4 regions of the Sporosarcina sp. SAFN-015 genome follow, and region 2 is predicted to be linked to each of the others. Evidence: predicted binding sites of a transcription regulator. Region 2 holds the regulator's gene; each other region holds the start of a gene.
What was found. The regulator Rex, encoded in region 2, represses fermentation and respiration genes when NADH is low (regulators of the CRP and FNR family bind a similar motif). The targets are predictions, from matches to a motif close to TTGTGAAATATTTCACAA.

Region 1 (4,897 bases), on a different contig from region 2:
TAAATGAGTGCGGCTAATAGAAAGCCGCTATAGTATTGGCTTGTCACGGCCTGGGGTGCTGTATACCCATCCGCAATGGCCAATTTAATGATCGTAGAAAGAATTCCATAACTGCACGCTCCAAGAATAACGAACAGCGGATACATCCAAGGTTTCATCATACATCCTCCAGTCCACGCAATAGTATAACATGGACAGGAAATAACAGGGGGGACAGACACATTTCATATGAATTTCAAATAATCCAATACGTCACCTGCCACCTGTTTTCCTTGCAGTATACAATCCGGGACCCCGACACCTTCATAACCAGCTCCGCAAAGAAAAACGCCTGGCATCGTACGTTGCAATGCTTGTCGAACGGCTGCAAGCTCCTCGACATGATTTACGGGATACTGCGGCATGGCTTTAACGGCTCTTGTCACTTCATGAAAGAGCGGTTTCGCGGTAATGCCCATAATTTCTTTCAAATCGGACTGGACTTTTTGCAACAACTGATCGTCCGTCAAGTCAACCCAATCTTGCGCTTGTTCATTTCCGACGTAACAGCGCAGCAGTACTTTATCCTTCGGCGCGGAATGGCTCCACTTCGAGGAGGTCCATGTACACGCAGTGAGATCTTTTCCTTCTTTGCGGGGGATGACAAATCCGGTTCCGTTGAGCGGATAAGGGATTGTGGATGCGTCATATGCGATTGCGATATTAGCAACGGATACGTAGTTGATCTTATGCAGCCACGTAGTGCCCGGCTCGTTCCGCAGCAGCTTTGCTGCCTCCGAAGAGGGAACGGCCATGATGAGACCGTCTGCTCGTATTGATTCTCCTGTACTTAGTTGAACGTCATATTGGCGATTCGTTGCTGAAATAGATTCGACACTGCAATCCGTCAGCATATGAATGTCCTTCATCGTTTCTATCAATCGGTTAATAAGCGATTGCATCCCGTGTCTATATGTCAAGAACATGCTTTTTTTTGCTATCTCGGGATATTGATGGCTTTCACCGGAGGGTTGTTTACCCTTCAGCATTCCTTTTATTAAACTGCCATATTTGCGTTCGAGTGCCAAGAAGTGTGGAAATGTGGCTTTCGTACTGATCTTTCGGGCATTCCCGGAATAAATTCCACCAAGCAGTGGTTCTGTAATATGTTCCAGCACTTCCTTCCCTAGACGTCGTTCAACAAAATGTCCGAGTGATTCATCTTCCGATCCCGTTTTTCTTGGCATGAATATGTCCATGGCGGCACGTGCTTTTCCCATGGGGGATATGAGTCCAGTTTTTAAAAATGGAGTCAACTTTGTAGGGATTCCAAGTACGAGTCCCAATGGCATAGGGTGAAGCTTTTTGTTCAAATATATATAATTAGCTCTAGCTTTGGGGTTTGTACCGACGAGTTCATTCTCCAGTCCAAGCTCTCTGGACAACTCAATGATTGGTAGTTTCCGGGATAAAAAAGAATCTGGCCCCTTTTCGATAATGAAGCCATCCTTTTTAACTGTTTGAATTCTTCCCCCCAATACGCCGCTTTTTTCGATAATATGAATTGTTAGCGGGGTATTCCGTTCCTCCGACAATTTCCTAGCGTAGTAGGCGGCACTTAGCCCTGTAATTCCGCCGCCAAGGACAACAATATGTTTTTGACCATTATTCATATGTTGTCACCTCAGGCTCATTTTCTCGAAGAGCTTTTGGAATATAGGAACAAGAAGGGTCGCTATCTAAGTAATCACCTGTCATTGCATATGCTCGAGACCTCGATCCCCCGCACACTTTATTGAATTCACAAACGCCGCACTTGCCCTTCAAGAGAGATTTGTCGCGTAATTCCCGCATGATCGGAGAGTTTTGATAGATATTTGTGAGTGACTGCTCGCGAATATTTCCACAAGAAACGGGTAAAAAGCCGCTTGGATAAACTTCACCGATATGGCTGATAAAGACGAATCCATCTCCATCATTTACAGGTTTTGGTGCTCTGCCCAATACATCCTTCCTTTTTAGTTCCCGCTCATCCATTTTACTTTCTGCATTTTGTTCTTCCTGTAGGAATACGCGCCGGTAGTGCGGAGCCTCGGTCGTTTTTACTCCATAAGGCATTGTTTGTTGTATTTGATACAACCATTTCATCACCTTCTCATGTTCATCAGCACTGATCATATCTTTTTCTTGGCCTCGGCCTGTCGGTACGAGGAAAAATGTACTCCAAAGAACAGCTCCCATATCTTTCACTTTTTCGGCAATTGCTTCGAGATCATGAAGATTGTAATTAGAGATTGTTGTATTCACTTGTATCGGGATATTCAGTTCTTTTAAATACTCGATTCCTTTCATCGTCCGATCAAAGGAACCTTTTGTTCCCCGGAAATGATCATGGATCTCTGCGCAGGAGCCGTCCAAACTGAAAGCCCAGCGCGATAATCCGACCTCCTTCGCTTTACGAATTGCTTCACGTGTCACTTTTGGTGTGGCGCTAGGCGTCATCGATACTGGAAGGTTTTTTTCTTCGATTGCATACTTGGCGAGTTCAAACAAGTCAGGTCTCATTAAAGGATCGCCGCCAGTAAACACAAATAACGGATTATCCATTAATGCGATTTCATCAATCAGCTTTTTCCCCTCTTCAAACGACAATTGCCATGGATTTGGTTTGTATTGTGCTTCAGCACGGCAATGCAAGCATTTTAAGGCGCAAGCACGAGTCACTTCCCAAATGACGATGAAAGGATACTTATTATAGTCCCTTCCATGTTGAATTTTTCGATCCTTGAATAAAAGGTTCATAAATAGCACTCCTATTTTATAGTTGTGACTTTTTGATTCATAAGATGAGAAGGATTTCTTTCCCCACCATCATAAGAGAAGGGAACACGGCTTGCTGTGATATTCGTCACATCTAGTTAGTCAAAACGGGATCTTCAAAAAATAATCGGATTTTGTTATGTACAATGTATAACAGTGGTGTTATACTTAGTGTATAACAAAGGGAGAGGTTGTGACATTCATGTCTGAGCTTGAAAACATACCTTGGAATCTTATTTTGCCGATACTTGTACTTCAATTGATCTTGATGGTTGTCGCTCTAGTTGATGTCATAAGGCATCGGCGGACGAATGGACCGTTCATCATGTGGATTTTCATTATATTGCTAGGGAACATTATCGGATCAATTTTGTACTTCATTTTTGGGAGGCGGCAAGAATGACGCAATTGCTGCAAGTGAATGATCTAACAAAGATATATGGAAGTCATAAAGCTGCAGAATCGATTTCATTCGAATTGGAGGCAGGAACTTCAACAGCATTGATCGGTCCGAATGGGGCGGGAAAGACGACGACGCTTTCCATGCTTGCTGGACTTGTTACGCCAACAAGTGGTTCGATTTTATTCAGGGGGCAGACGAAGTCGGATATACGGTCTTCCATCGGCTACCTACCTCAATATCCAAAGTTCTTTCCTTGGTTGACTGCCCTGGAATTCACGGAGATGGCTGCCGTGTTGAGCGGAGTTGAAAAAAGGCAAGCATTGGCGGAAGCGAAGAAGACGCTCGAGTTTGTCGGCCTTGGAGATGCTATGAAGAAAAGAACTGGAACGTTTTCTGGAGGGATGAAGCAACGGCTTGGATTGGCACAGGCGATTGTCCATGGACCTGAGCTGCTCCTGTTAGATGAGCCAGTATCAGCTCTTGACCCTGTTGGACGAAGGCAAGTGATGAACTTGTTGAAGGAACTCCAACAGAAAACGACAATTTTATACTCAACCCATATTTTGAACGATGCAGAAGAAATGACAGACCAGCTGCTATTCCTTCGGAAAGGTGTCCTTGTCGAAAATGGATCGCTGGATTCCATCCGAGAGAAATACGCCAACCCACGTATTCTTATCGAGTTTGGATCAGTCGAAGAAGCAGAACGGTTTACTGCATTGTCACCATGGAAAGTTAAAGCGGAAAAGAAGCAAGTGTCCATTGATGCTTTGAAGGAAGAGATAGGTACGTCTGAAGTTATCGCATTACTGCATGCAGAAACCCTTCATATTCGGAAGGTGGAATTGCAAACGGCAAGCTTGGAAGAAATCTTCATGAAAGTGGTGATGGGGGAATGAGCAGCTTCAATGTATTGCTACGCAAGGAATGGCGTGAAAATGTCCGTAATTTCAAGCTGTATTGGATTCCAATCGTGTTTGTCATCTTTGGAGTGCTCGAGCCGATCACGAATCATTTCCTTCCTGAAATTATGAAGAGTGTCGGCAACTTGCCGGAAGGGACAAATTTTGCATGGCCGGAATTCCGAGGGGAAGATATTTTCGTCTCATTGATGAGCCAATACCAGACGATCGGCATCCTTGTTATCATCCTCGCTTTCATGGGTTCCATTTCAGGTGAGCGAAAATCCGGTACGGCAACGCTTCTATACGTGCGTCCAATGTCGTTTGGACAATATTTCCTTAGTAAATGGGTAGTCGTCAATGCAATTGTATTAGCTAGCGTTTGGTTAGGTTTTTTCGCGGCGTGGTACTATATTCAAATTTTATTCAATTCAGTGTCGGCAGGGGAAGTCTTTACGTTTTTAGGGACATATAGTTTGTGGTTGGTTTTCGCTGTGACAGTCGTTCTTGCATTCAGTGCTTGGACGTCTACGGGAGGGGTTGCCGGGCTATCTATCTTAGTCCTGCTCGTTTTCCAAATCATCGACGGAGTCGTCGGCGCATATTGGACAGTGACTCCTTGGAAGTTGAGCACATATGCATCATATGCATTCAGCGCATCTGGAGATCAATCAGCCTATTGGATGAGTGTAGGGTTGACGGTTGCCCTTATCATTTTGTTGATCCTTTTTGGGATGTATATGTCGAAAAAGAATGCAGCAAAGACATTAGTATAACAGGAATTAGACAGGGT
Region 2 (4,897 bases):
GCATCCATTTTTCCGAGTGACTCTTCAATTTCAGCAATCGCCCTTGTCAATCGGCGTTCTTGCCGTTTGAATTCCTTGTCTTCCTCATTCCGTCCGTTTTTCTGCTGTTTTGGCTGTTCCGAATTGCTATTGTCGGCTTTCAACTCTTCCAGCTCATTTTTCTTTTCAACGAAGTAATCATAATCACCAAGATACTCTGTGACACCGGAAGGACCGACGTCAATCACTTTCGTCGCGATCCGATTAATGAAATAACGGTCATGGGAGACGAAGAGGATTGTTCCCGGAAAGTCGTCTAACGCATTTTCCAGCACTTCCTTGCTGTCGAGGTCAAGATGGTTTGTCGGTTCGTCAAGCACGAGTGTGTTCGATTTTTGAAGCATGAGCTTCGCTAATGAAAGACGTGCTTTCTCGCCGCCGGACAATGAAGCGACAGGCTTCTCGACGTCTTCACCCGTGAACAGGAAGCGTCCGAGTACGGAGCGGACGTCCTTTTCATTCATCATCGGCCACTCATCCCACAGCTCTTGAAGGACTGTCCCCGTACCGAGGATCGTCGCTTGATTCTGGTCATAATACCCGAATTGGACATTTGTTCCGTAGCGGATCGTTCCGTCGATCGGCTCCTGTCTTTTGACGATCGTCTTCAGAAGCGTCGACTTTCCGATCCCGTTCGGTCCGATGATCGCGATCCGGTCCCCTTTGTATGCATGCATATTAATATGCTCAGAAACGGCTTGGCCGTTATAGCCGACAGCGATATTGTCCAATGTGAGCACATCGTTGCCGCTTGGCCGTTCGATGGAGAACGAGAAGCTTGCAGACTTTTCATCCCCATCAGGCGCGTCCATCCAATCCGTTCGTTCGAGCAGCTTCCGCCGGCTTTTCGCCATTTTGGAAGTCGAAGCACGGGCGATATTCCGCTGGATGAAGTCCTCAAGTTTCGCTTTTTCACTCGTCTCGCGTTCGTACAACTTCTTATCGCGTTCATAGTTCTTCGCCTTCTCAACTAAATAGGCGCTATAGTTGCCGACGTACTTCGTCACTTTCTTCCTCGACACTTCATACGTGATCGTCACGATCTGGTCGAGGAAATAGCGGTCATGGGAAACAATGAGGATCGCGCCTTCATAGGAGACGAGGTATTTTTCAAGCCAGCCTAATGTCTCGATATCCAAATGGTTCGTCGGCTCGTCCAATATGAGCAGATCCGGTTTGCTAAGCAGCATTTTCGCAAGCGCCAGCCGCGTTTTTTGCCCTCCGGACAACAGATTGACTTGCTTCTCGTAGTCTTCAGGATAAAATCGCATTCCGTGAAGAACCGAACGCATATCAGATTCGTATTGATACCCGCCCGAATCCTTGAATTCGATTTGCAACGTGTCATAATCTTTCATGACACGCTCATATTCTTGCTGGTTCTCGTAAACGGAAGGATCCGCCATTTGTGTTTCTAGTCCACGGAGCCGCTTTTCCATTTCAAGCAACGGTCCAAAAACGGTCAGCATCTCTTCCCAAATTGTAAGGGAAGAATCAATTCCCGCATGTTGTTCGAGATAGCCGACTTGTACGTCTTTCGGCATGATTAAGTCGCCGGAGTCAGCGGACATTTCTCCCGCAATGATTTTTAATAATGTCGATTTGCCGGCGCCATTCCGTCCGACGAGCGCAACCCGGTCACGGTGCTGCACTTCGAGGCGGACGTTTTTCAATATATCAGTTCCAGAAAAGGATTTCGTAATTCCATTCACTTGTAATACGATCATTCAGCACACCTCTATTCCACTTTTAGTGTAATCGAATGGGCCTGTCGGTGCAATGGTTGGCTTTACATCAGCACGTATCTAGAGTACGATAAAAAAAGGTCCATTTGCACGTATAGGAGGTAAGCTATGGCTGATACGACTCAGAGAGTTCCACAGGCGACGTCAAAACGCCTTCCTTTATATTATAGATTTCTGCAAAATTTCGCGAATGCGGGTAAGAAACGCGTCTCTTCCAGTGAATTGAGCGAGGCAATGAAAGTCGATGCTGCTACAATTCGCCGTGATTTCTCCCATTTCGGGGCGCTCGGGCGCAAAGGCTACGGCTATGACGTGAACGACCTCCTTCTATTCTTCCGAAGGGCGTTGGATCAAGACGAAGAGACGGATGTCGCGTTGATCGGCGTTGGAAGCTTAGGGAATGCATTCTTGAAATACAATTTTCAAAAGAACCATAATACGAGAATTGTTGTCGCATTCGACCCGAAAGCACCAAAGGAAGGGAAGATGGTCAGCAATATCCCGGTGTTCCATCCGGATATGATGGAAGAGAAAATTAAAGAGTTAGGCATTCAACTCGTCATCTTAACTGTTCCGACAAGGGCGGCGCAAGAAATCGCCGATCGGATGGCGGCTATCGGCGTGAAAGGAATTCTCAATTTCACACCGGTCCGGCTGGCAGCACCCGACTGGATGCGTGTTCATACGATCGATTTGTCGGTGGAGCTGCAGACAATGATTTATTTCATAAAAAATGACGAAAAAGATTCACAAATATAAAGGCATTGTCAATAGTAATACAAGCTGTTTTCATGTAAGATGGATTATATATGAAGGAGGTGTCCGAAATGGCTCCAGGTGTAGGAAGTCTACTTATAATCGCTGTCATTGCATTGCTCATTTTTGGACCGAAGAAGTTACCGGAAATCGGAAAGGCATTTGGCTCTTCATTGCGTGAATTTAAAAACGCGACAAAAGGTCTTGCAGCCGATGATGATGACACAGTCAAAAAAGTGGAAGATAAGAAAAATGATGTGCAATAAGTAAGGATGTCTGTCCGATGAAAGAAAAAAATTTAACAGTCATTGAACATATAGATGAAATTAGAAAACGACTGATGGTAATCGTCGTTTTCTTTGTTATTGCAGTAATCGGCAGCTTTTTCATTGCGAAGCCGATCATTAAGCTTTTGCAAGCAGAAGCCGGGTATGAGGAATTTCACGCATTCAATGTTGTGGATCCGATTGCCCTGTACTTGAAAGTCATCATCTTTTTAGCAGTGGTGCTCATTTCACCGGTCATCATGTATCAGTTCTGGTCGTTCATATCGCCGGGACTTCACGAGACGGAGCGGAGAGTGACGTTAAGCTATATCCCGTTCGCGTTTATCCTATTGCTTGTAGGGATTGGTTTTTCCTACTTCGTTCTCGTGCCATTCGTCATGAACTTCATGAAGGAATTATCGGGAGAGCTTGGGATTACACAGACGGTCGGCATTAATGAATATTTTACGTTCCTGTTTCAAATACTGATCCCGTTCGGAATCGTCTTTCAGTTGCCGATCGTCCTTTTATTCCTATCGCGGCTCGGCATATTGAACCCGAATAAGTTAGTGAAAATCCGGAAGGTAGCATATTTTGTCCTGTTTATCATTGCGGCGTTCATCACACCGCCGGATATTATGTCGCATTTATTAGTAACCGTCCCGTTATTTGCACTTTATGAAATTAGCATCATCATCTGCCGCGTCGGGTATCGAAAATTCCTGAAGGCGGAGGAGAAGCGGAAGCTGGAAGAAATAAAGGCAGAGCAGCAACGCCAAATCGATGAAGTGATGGGGAATTTAGAAAAATAAAGTAGTGTCCCGCTTCCCGCGTTATTATTGGGGGAGCGGGATTTTTGTAATGAAATCCCAAAAGGATTCCCGTATGATAGGACTTGTAGAGATTTCATATACATAAGAAGTAAAGGGGGATATACATGAATCCATTACTATCCATTTGGAGCCAGCCGACGAAAACGCTGCAATATATGCTGGAGAAAAAGTCGGCGGGATATGGCTTTCTCATTTTTCTGCTAAGCTCGATCAGCGGCGGCTCAATCGCGATGGCGACGACTGGCATTTTTGGTGGCATGCCGTTAGCATTCATCATTATTTTATCCATCATCATGACGTACGGTTTTGCGCTTATCGGTTGGGTGATCAATGCTGGACTTTATACGTGGGTCGGAAAATGGCTAGGCGGGAAAGGGAAGTTCTCCGATATGCTTAAAATCACTCCCGCGCCTGCGATTCCGACGATCTGGCTCGCTCCGATGAACTTCCTGCTTATTGCGGTGTACGGGTCTCGTCTATTTGAGGTGCCGACCGATAATTTCGGAATTACGAATTTGCCGCTCGGAATTTATTTCTTGCAGAATCTTATTATCATTGGAGTTGGCATATTCGGAACAGTCATCGCCTGTAAAGGAATCGGTCTCGTCCATGGATTCTCTGCTTGGCGCGGTCTTGGTGTAGTGGCAATCATCTTTGGCATCGTTTTCGTCATTATGTTAATGATTATGCTTATTTTTGGGGCTATCATCTTTTCATTAATTGCAACACTTGGGTGAAATGAAAAACGACTTCCTTTAAACGGGAAGTCGTTTTTCATTGTTGGAAAAAGATGAACGTTTGCTGAAGATTTTTTTGCCACTGCTCGAGCTTTTCGTAATTCAGTTGAACGACCATGACGAAGCTGTTCATGAGAAAGTGGGCAATCATCGGAGCCCAAATGCGCTTCGTGTAATAATAAATAAACGCAAATACCATTCCCGGCGCCATATAGACCAATGTATGCTCAAGCTCGCCGTGGACAACTGCGAAAATGACTCCACTCAAAATGGCTGCAATCCAGAAATTCGATTTTGCATAAATGCCGCCGAATAGTACCCTTCTGAATACAATCTCCTCTAATAGAGGTGCAAAGATGACGATGGAAAAGATAATGATCGGCGACAGTTTGGCAATGTCGCTCAGCAAGGTTGTGTTTTCAGAGCCGGGCATGATGCCGAGCGCCACTTCGATAATGCTAGCAAGCATTTGTCCAGCCATCGCCATGAAAAATCCTAGGACACCCCATAGTACTGTCATC
Region 3 (4,897 bases), on a different contig from region 2:
TCTTCAGCGATCAAACAACATTGAACAAATGTCGCCACCATTCCAAACGCCATATTAATAAGCAAAAAATGAGTTTCGATTGATTCAACGCCCATACGGCCATAAAATGCTCCTAAAATAATTGGGAAAAAGATAACTGAAGATACAGCCAAGTTCCTTGAAAAATCTTTAAAGTCTTTTTGCAAAATCGCGTTTACACGTTTCCATGAAATCATCATGCCAATTTCCTCCCTGTCACTTGCACAAAAATATCCCCTAAAGTCGGTTCGTTTGAATGGATTGTTACGATTTGATCCTTATTCATATACTCGAATAGCTGTTTAGCACCTTCGGAACCTGCAGGTAAAATCACTTTTTCTTCGTTCGTCAATTCCACTGTAATCGTCGAATCCGAGTAGCTCTTCTTTAATTTGTCTGGCGTATCCAAAAGTTGGATTTTACCTTTATTTAGGAAAGCGACTCTGTCACATAATGTTTCCGCCTCGTGCATATCGTGCGTCGTCAAAAATATCGTTGTTCCTTTTTCGTTAAGCGCCCGTAATCCCTCATGGATATGAAGTGAATTTGTCGGATCCAGGGCAGAGGTCGGCTCATCGAGGAACAGCAATTCGGGTTCGTGGATCAAAGCCCGTGCAAGTGTCACACGCTGCGTCATTCCTTTTGATAAGGAAGAAACTTTTTTCGATTTCTCTTCTTTCAAATTAACGGTATCGAGCACTTCATCGATTTTTGAGTAGGCTACATCATATAAATCGCAATAGAGTTTCAAATTATCGTAGATTGATAGCCTTCCATATAAGCTGCTATTATCTGTAAGTACTCCGAAACGCTTACGGTACTCCGATTTCTTTAGCTGAGACACAGATTCCCCAAAAACGTTTGCGGTCCCGCTAGTAGGTGTTAATTGCCCGGTTAAAATTTTAATCGTTGTCGTTTTTCCTGAACCGCTTGGTCCGAGAAAGCCGAAAATTTCACCCTTTTTAACGTGGAAGTCGACACTTTCAATTGCTGTTTGATTCGCAAAGACTTTTGCTAAGCTGCTCACCTCAATAATGTTTTCCATTTCCATCCTCCTGTCGGTTTCGTACATTTCGTATTTGCACCTTCAGAATAAGTGAAATCGGAATGTAGCACATTATATTTCGGACGAAAAGAGTGAAATAAAGGGTGAGTAGAGCAAATTCCACCGTGAGTGAACCGTATTTAAATGTGGATTTTCCGCTCCGTGTCATGAACGGAGTATTTCCCGAGCTGAAACGTCGGATACTGTCAAAATATTTCCGGGGAAATAATACAATTTTCTACAAATTTATATGCCAAGCATCTCTTTTAACTCCACCATCTTTGTTTTTGACAATGGTATTGTCGATTTTTCGGCATCATCCAAAACAAGGCTATAGCTGTTCCTCGTCCAAGTGATGACTTCTCGCACTTTCTGCAAATTTACAATGTACGAACGGTGGCAACGGAAGAAACCGAATGGGAGTAGTCGTGATTCTAATTCATTCAACGTAGAAACAGAAGGGAAGGCTTCTCCTTTAATATGCAAAAAGGATTGTCCTTCATTGCTTTCAATATAATCGATCTCAGGTGGGTCAAATAAAACAATCTTTTCATTAACCTTCGTTGGTATCTTTTCTAATCGGACAGGTACGATCGATTCGGCCGCGGTTGGTGAATCTTCTATTTCTTTATCTTCATCCGTTGCAGTATGTACTGGATGCAGTCCGTTTTCATCCAAACGGAAGATTTCGTCGGCAGCTGTTACAGCGCTTTCCATATTTCCCGTCAAAATGAATGCGCTGCGACCGTCTAGTTTGAGTTTTTGAAGAACAGAAATGAAAATCCGTTTTGATTCCAAATCAATATTTTGATCAGGTTCCTCGAAAATGCAAATAGTTGGGTTTTGCATTAGTAAAAGGGCAAGTTGAACTCGTTTTCGTTCCGAAAAGGACAAGTTCTTTATTTTTACACGGCGTTTTGAATCCAATTGAGCAGTCTGAATAGCGTCCTCGATGGATTGATTTGATGTATAAAGCTGTTTTGTGAAACGTACCATTTCCTCCACTGATAAACGTTCATATAGTCCGTCATGAAGAAAGTAAAAACCGATTTTTGTTTTGTTTTCTGAAATGCCGCTGTCCCCAATACGTATTTCGCCGTTCGATAGCTTGGATTTTTCAAGCAATAGCTCAATCAGCTGCTCGCGCACATTGACGCTCGAATAGACGGCAACGACTTTTCCTAAGTCGATTGATAAATCAAATGAAGGGAAAACGACAGAATCATGAATTCTCTTTTCCGCGTTAATAAATTGAAGTGACACCTAAAATCCCCCGTTTTAAAAGTCTATTTATTAAAAGTAGTATACCAGTTATTTCTATTGTGAATGAACCCTCTAACCTTTTTGAACAATTTATGACACCTGTAAAACTGTGATATACATCACATCTTAGGCTCGAAGAGTCATCTATGATGGAGTAGACGGAAGGGAAATAGGCAATTCCCTAATATCGCTTCCGCAGTCCATTCATTAACATGTAAATCGAAAAGAAAATTCGGGGAGGAATTCATTATGTCTTCACTTACCATCGATACTCGCGTCTCGGATATTGTCACGGCATTGCCTCAAAGCGCAGACTTGTTCAGAAGTCTTCGCATCGACTATTGTTGCGGCGGAAAGATTCCATTGAAGGATGCGGCAGAGCAGCGGAACTTGAATCCTTTAGAAGTTTTAAACAGCATCCATTCAATAGAAGAGAAACGGGAAAACCGTCTGAGCATGGAAGCTTCTTCATTTGGGGAAAAGACATTGATCGCCTATATTCAGGAGAAATATCATGAAAGCTTGCGTGAGGAGCTGCCGATGCTTGCGCCTTATATTACGAAGGTAGCCCGGGTGCATGGTGAAAATCATCCGCATTTACTGCGAGTGCAAGAGATTTTCAAAGCGTTGCGCGAAGAGTTGCTGAACCACACGTTTGATGAAGATCAAAATGTTTTCCCTCTTATTCTAGAGTTTTTAAATAATCCGACTGCCGAAGTGAAAGAGCAATTGAAGACTCACGTATCTGAGCTGGAAGCGGAGCATGACAATGCGGGGCGCCTGCTTTATGAACTAAGGGAAATTACTGACAACTTTACGCCTCCAGAAGGGGCTTGCGGAACATATCGACTCGTTTATGCAAGGCTTGAGCAGCTTGAAAAAGATACATTTGAACATGTGCATCTTGAGAATAACGTTTTGTTTGAGCGAGTTGCGAAAGCGTTGTAATTAAAAAAGCTGCCAAAACGGCGGCTTTTTTTTTAAATTAGTGGATTACCTGGACGGATATAGGGAAAACCCTAATGGAACTATTCCGATTAATCTATAACATTAAGGGTATAAGGTAAAGGTAGGTATGTCGATTTCCCCTATCTGCACGTCATTCTGATTAAAGGAGTGAAAATATTCAATGTCCATGAACAAGTTTAGTATGAAGTATTTCAAACCGGTTGAACGTTATTCTGGAAACTGGTCTGTACTCGAAGAGAAAAGCAGGGATTGGGAGAATATGTATCGCCAAAGGTGGTCCCATGACAAAGTTGTCCGCACGACGCATGGCGTTAACTGTACCGGTTCCTGCAGCTGGAAAGTGTTTGTGAAGAACGGAATTATTACGTGGGAGAACCAGCAGATCGATTATCCTTCATGTGGTCCCGACATGCCTGAATTCGAGCCGAGGGGTTGTCCGCGGGGAGCATCCTTCTCATGGTACGAGTACAGTCCGTTGCGGGTGAAATATCCATACATACGGGGGAAGTTGTGGCGTATGTGGAGCCGGGCGCTTTCAGAACATAAAGATCCGATCAAGGCGTGGGCAAGTATCGTGGAAGACCCTGCGAAGACTGCTGAATATAAGAAAGCGCGCGGCAAGGGCGGACATGTGAGAATCCATTGGCGCGATGCGAAAATCTTGATAGCCGCTCAATTGATTTACACTATCCAGAAATATGGACCTGACCGTATTGCGGGCTTTACGCCGATTCCTGCGATGTCAATGGTCAGCTATGCGTCGGGCGCGCGTTTCCTATCGCTGTTAGGCGGGGAAATGTTGAGCTTCTACGATTGGTATGCGGATCTTCCGCCATCTTCACCGCAAATTTGGGGCGAGCAGACAGACGTTCCGGAATCTAGCGACTGGTTCAACGCCGGCTATATTATCATGTGGGGCTCGAACGTTCCGTTGACGAGGACGCCGGATGCGCACTTCATGACAGAAGTCCGTTATAAAGGGACGAAAACCGTATCCGTCGCACCGGATTATGCGGAAAGCGTCGTCCATGCAGATGACTGGATCGCGCCGAACCCTGGCTCTGATGCAGCGGTTGCTCAAGCGATGACCCATGTCATTTTGGATGAATTTTATGAACAGCGGAAAGAACCGATGTTCCTCGATTATGCGAAGCAATATACGGATATGCCATTCCTCATTACGCTTGATGAGCATAACAATGCTTACAAAGCAGGGCGCTTCGTACGTGCGAGCGATTTAGGACAGGAGAGCGAACACGCCGAATGGAAGCCGGTCATCATTGATGGTGCGAAAAATGAAATCATCGTTCCAAACGGGACAATGGGGCAACGCTGGGAAAAAGATGCAAAATGGAACCTGATCCTTGAAAACGAAGATGGAACGAAAGTGGATCCGGTGTTATCTGTACTTGACCAAGGCGCTGAATGGAGAGAAATCCAATTCCCTTACTTCGATAATGCGGGGAATGGAGTCTTCACACGTGCAATTCCTGCGAAGAAAGTAAAATTTGCGGATGGCACGGAGCGACTTGTTGCAACTGTATATGACGTCATGATGAGCCAATATGGAATTAGAAGATCGGGCAGCAAATGGGATGCAAA
Region 4 (4,897 bases), on a different contig from region 2:
TTATGCGTCTATTGCCAGAATCAAGTTCTGAATTTAAAAATGGTGAAATACTATTTAACGGAAATGACCTTACGAAACTTTCTGATAAACAGATGCAAAAAATCAGAGGGAAAGAAATTTCAATGATTTTCCAAGATCCAATGACATCATTGAACCCGACAATGACAATTGGCAAGCAAGTAATGGAGCCGATTTTAAAACACCAAAAAGTTAGTAAAGCTAAAGCAAGAGAAGTAGGAATTGAGCTCTTGAAAATGGTAGGGATTCCGAACGCGGAAAACCGCTTTAAAATGTATCCTCACCAATTTTCCGGTGGCCAAAGACAGCGGATTGTTATTGCGATAGCGCTCGCTTGTAATCCGAAAGTCTTGATTGCCGACGAACCGACAACTGCCCTTGATGTTACGATTCAAGCTCAAATTCTCGAATTGATGAAGGATATACAGAAAAAAGTCGATACGTCGATCATCTTCATTACACATGATTTAGGCGTCGTTGCGAATGTCGCAGATCGGGTTGCTGTCATGTATGGTGGGCGGATTGTAGAAGTAGGTACGGTTGATGAAATTTTCTATAACCCGCAACATCCATATACATGGGGGCTTCTCAGCTCGATGCCGTCTATGGATTTGACAGAAGAGAAGCTGTATGCGATTCCTGGCACTCCGCCAGATTTGTTGAATCCACCTCTTGGAGACGCTTTCGCACCAAGAAGTGAGTATGCTTTAAAAATTGATTTGGAGCAAGCACCACCAATGTTTAAAGTGAGTGATACGCATTATGCTGCAACCTGGTTGTTGCATCCGAATGCTCCAGAAGTTGAACCGCCGAAAGCGATCATCGACCGGATGAAGACTTTCCGTGGAAGCAAATATTTTGAGCAAGCGAATAGAGGTGATGCTTGATGGCAGAGAAATTACTAGAAGTAAAAAACTTGAAACAATATTTTAATGCTGGCAAGCCATCCGAAGTCCGTGCAATTGATAATATTAGCTTTGATATTTATCGTGGGGAGACATTCGGGCTAGTCGGTGAATCCGGTTGCGGTAAATCGACGACCGGTAGGACAATCATCCGACTATATGACGCAACTGACGGCGAAGTCCTTTACGACGGAGTCAGTGTGCATGCGAATAAATCGAAATCCGAAATGAAGGATTTGAATCAGAAGATGCAGATGATTTTCCAAGATCCATATGCATCGTTAAATCCACGGATGAAAGTTCTTGACATCATTGCTGAAGGATTGGATGTCCATGGACTGGTTAAAAATCCGAAAGAACGGAAACAAAAAGTTGTCGAGCTGCTGGAAACAGTCGGATTGAATAAAGAGCATGCTGATCGTTATCCGCATGAGTTCTCCGGAGGACAGCGGCAACGGATCGGGATCGCCCGAGCACTTGCCGTCAACCCTGAGTTCATTATTGCTGACGAACCGATTTCCGCACTAGATGTATCTATTCAAGCACAAGTCGTCAACCTCTTGAAAGAGCTGCAAAAGGAAAAAGGATTGACGTATTTATTCATCGCGCATGACTTATCAATGGTGAAATATATTTCAGACCGTATTGGCGTTATGTATTTTGGGAAACTCGTTGAGATGGCTCCTGCAGATGAATTATATAAAAATCCTCTTCATCCTTATACAAAATCATTATTATCTGCAATTCCACTTCCAGATCCGATTTATGAACGGACACGCGTAAGACAAGCGTATGATCCTAAAAAACATAATTACGGACCAGATGAAAAAGTGGAATTCCGTGAAGTGACACCAGGTCATTTCGTTCTCTGTTCTGATAAAGAGTTCAACGAAATGAAAGCACAAGTCAACTAATCAATTTCTACCGCCATGACATCAATCATTACGATGTCATGGCGGTTTTCTGTTTCTAAGCCGATATCTTGCGATAGAATGTTATAATATAAGCAACTATTTTATTTGGAGAGTTATGTTTCATTCGAAGGAGAGATAAAATGGACTCGGAAATTGAACTTCTGAAAAGTGCAATGTTTTTTAAAGACTTATCCGACCAAGAATTGAAGCCTTTTCTTTCAATTATGTATCGTAGGAAGCTTACCGATAGAACTATTTTATTTTTGCAAGGTGATCCGATCACCCATGTATTTATCGCAACGGCAGGGAAGATTAAAATATACAGGAACGACCAGGCGGGCAAAGAACAAGTCCTGCATTTTAAACAGCACGGGGACTTGTTTCCACATGTCGGTTTCTTCCGTCAAGGTCACTATCCAGCTCATGCACAAGCGATTGAGGATAGTGAAGTCTTTTCGATTGCTATCAAAGATTTCGAACAGGTTCTTATGTCGAATCCTTCTTTGTCCATCAAGCTTTTCAGAATGCTTGGCGATCAAATCGTCAATTTGCAGCAAAGGCTGGAGGAGCTTGCATTGCGCAGTGCGAATGAACGGATCTTGTTATTATTGCTTAGGCTTTGTGAAACACATGGATCTGTCATAGGGAAGGAAGGTTGGGTGAAGTTGAATACTCGCTTTAAAAATGCAGATCTTGCCAATATGATCGGCACTTCAAGAGAGTCAGTCAACCGGATGATTTCACAGCTGCGCAAAGATGATGCGTTGCGATTGGAAGAAGGGGAATATTTGATACGCCCAGAAATGCTGAAAGATGAATTGCTCAATTTTACTTGAATCATTACATGATAGCCATTTTGCAAACTACGATCGCGTAGTTGCAAAATGGCTTTTTTGTTGGAATCAATGTCATAGGTTTGTCACTTTCAATCTCGTTAATGTGATGTACATCACATTATTGAGAACTATTATCAACTATTATAAAAACAACAATAAAGCAATGGAGGTGTTACGAAATGAATTTGCATGAAGCACCGCTTAAAAATAAGCAAGAACAAGAAGATGAAAATACCGTAAAAGGAACAATGGTATCAGTAGGCATCGTCGGACTTGTCATCCTGGTAATGTGGGTATTGCTATTCGCCATTTATATGTACCGCTACTAATACACGATAGAGATTAGGAGGAAGAAAGATGAAAATGAATCGCTATGAAGAGATCTGGTTACTATTGAGCGGTGGGATGCTTGTCATTTTCATGCTTATTACGGGTTATCAAACATTTGCTTTTGGGATGGGGCCACCGAGCCATAAAGAGACAATTGACCCGCAAAAGGTGAATGAAACTGCACCGTTTGATAAGCCAGGCGTTTATAAGACCGGCGACAAAGAATATGAAGTAGTCATGACTTTGGAAGTCTTCAACTTCAATCCGGGGAATATTGAAATTCCGGCTGGTTCAACTGTCACTTTCATCATGACATCGAAGGATGTAGTACACGGTTTCCAAGTTGCTAACACAAACTTGAACGCGATGGTGATGCCTGGCCATATTCAAAAAGCGACGCAAACATTCGATAAACCTGGGGAATATCTCGTGTTATGCAATGAGTATTGCGGCGCAGGACATCAGCATATGAGTACGACTATAACGGTGAAATAAAGGAGGGAATTTCCTTGAATACTGCAGTAAATGTGCATCAAAAAGAAAAGAAATTAAAAACCGTTTTTAAGGATACATCAAATAAAGTGATGGGAATTGGACCAGAAGATGCCAAATTGACAAAATCATATATGAGTGTAGCTTTTATCGCTTTGCTAATCGGTGGTGCATTAGGGCTGCTGCAAGGTTTGGAAAGAGCCGGCCTCATGCAGCTGCCACACTGGTTCAATTATTATCAAGTTTTGACCACTCATGGTGTATTGCTCGTACTTGTATTAACGGCTTTCTTTACGATCGGCTATTTCTATGCAGGTTTGTCTCACACATTAGGCGGTTTATCATCAAAAGTGAGAAAAGTGGCATGGATCGGCTTTTGGCTGAAAGTGATTGGTCTTGTCGTAGCAGTTATTCCAATACTTATGAATAAAGCATCCGTCTTGTATACATTTTATCCACCTATGGCAGCGTCACCCTATTTTTATATTGGTCTAGCACTAATCGTCATCGGAGTATGGATGTGCGCTTTCGGAGCTTTCATAAGCGTAGCAAAATGGCGTAAACAGAATCCAGGAAAGCATATTCCAATTCTCGCATTCTTTGCAACAGGTGTATTTGTTTTATTGTTTTTCGGAAGTATCGGTGTCACCATTGAAGTGTTGACGTTAATTGCATGGTCTTTCGGTTGGAAAGCTACGATCAATGTCTTGCTTAGCCGCACGCTATTCTGGTCTTTCGGCCATACATTAGTGAACATATGGTATTTGACAGCTGTATCAGCATGGTATGTAGTCGTTCCTAAAATTATCGGAGGACGTAGATTTAGCGATACATTGACAAGGGTAGTCGTCATTTTGTTAGTAATCTCAAATATTCCAGGTGGATTCCACCATCAAATTGTCGATCCTGGAATGACACAAACTCTTAAATTTCTTCATCTGTTCATGAGCCTTGCAATCGGTTTTCCATCTTTGATGACAGCTTTCGCAATGTTTTATGTGTTCGAAAAAACCGGCAGGAGATTAGGGGGAAAAGGGTTGTTTGGTTGGTTAAAGAAATTGCCCTGGGGAGATGTGAGATTCCTCGCTCCGATGGTTGCAATGATTGCCTTCATTCCTGCAGGTGCTGGAGGAATTGCACAAACAACTAACCAATTGAATCAAGTCGTGCACAATACATTATGGGTAGTCGGCCATTTCCATTTAACAGTCGGCACATCTGTAATTCTGACATTCTTCGGCATCAGTTATTGGTTGATCCCTTATATATCTAAACGGGTACTGACTCCAAGGATGAATAAAATCGGCATCATCCAAACAATTATCTGGACTGTTGGCATGTTGTCCATGTCCGTTGCTATGCACTGGGTCGGATTGCTTGGATCTCCTCGAAGAACATCCTA

Region 1: the regulator Rex is predicted to act here: its motif matches at 2,876-2,893, upstream of ACR65H_RS02885 (TIGR04053 family radical SAM/SPASM domain-containing protein).
Region 3: the regulator Rex is predicted to act here: its motif matches at 2,434-2,451, upstream of ric (iron-sulfur cluster repair di-iron protein).
Region 4: the regulator Rex is predicted to act here: its motif matches at 2,775-2,792, upstream of ACR65H_RS11730 (cytochrome C oxidase subunit II).

The regions. Positions count from the first base shown of each region.
Region 1 is NZ_JBPFDR010000001.1:603,489-608,385, reverse strand. Features, by position in the region: gene ACR65H_RS02895 (EamA family transporter) at 1-158, opposite strand, end outside; gene hemG (protoporphyrinogen oxidase) at 225-1,652, opposite strand; gene ACR65H_RS02885 (TIGR04053 family radical SAM/SPASM domain-containing protein) at 1,645-2,781, opposite strand; gene ACR65H_RS02880 (PLD nuclease N-terminal domain-containing protein) at 3,002-3,202, shown strand; gene ACR65H_RS02875 (ABC transporter ATP-binding protein) at 3,199-4,101, shown strand; gene ACR65H_RS02870 (ABC transporter permease) at 4,098-4,880, shown strand.
Region 2 is NZ_JBPFDR010000011.1:3,365-8,261, forward strand. Features, by position in the region: gene ACR65H_RS16540 (ABC-F family ATP-binding cassette domain-containing protein) at 1-1,766, opposite strand, end outside; gene ACR65H_RS16545 (redox-sensing transcriptional repressor Rex) at 1,893-2,543, shown strand; gene ACR65H_RS16550 (twin-arginine translocase TatA/TatE family subunit) at 2,612-2,806, shown strand; gene tatC (twin-arginine translocase subunit TatC) at 2,824-3,618, shown strand; gene ACR65H_RS16560 (YIP1 family protein) at 3,744-4,376, shown strand; gene ACR65H_RS16565 (CPBP family intramembrane glutamic endopeptidase) at 4,414-4,897, opposite strand, start outside.
Region 3 is NZ_JBPFDR010000001.1:440,794-445,690, reverse strand. Features, by position in the region: gene ACR65H_RS02025 (ABC transporter permease) at 1-218, opposite strand, end outside; gene ACR65H_RS02020 (ABC transporter ATP-binding protein) at 215-1,063, opposite strand; gene ACR65H_RS02015 (LytTR family transcriptional regulator DNA-binding domain-containing protein) at 1,310-2,326, opposite strand; gene ric (iron-sulfur cluster repair di-iron protein) at 2,576-3,274, shown strand; gene ACR65H_RS02005 (nitrate reductase subunit alpha) at 3,462-4,897, shown strand, end outside.
Region 4 is NZ_JBPFDR010000006.1:48,254-53,150, reverse strand. Features, by position in the region: gene ACR65H_RS11745 (ABC transporter ATP-binding protein) at 1-905, shown strand, start outside; gene ACR65H_RS11740 (ABC transporter ATP-binding protein) at 905-1,837, shown strand; gene ACR65H_RS11735 (Crp/Fnr family transcriptional regulator) at 1,978-2,673, shown strand; gene ACR65H_RS11730 (cytochrome C oxidase subunit II) at 2,853-3,002, shown strand; gene ACR65H_RS11725 (cytochrome c oxidase subunit II) at 3,031-3,498, shown strand; gene ACR65H_RS11720 (cbb3-type cytochrome c oxidase subunit I) at 3,588-4,897, shown strand, end outside.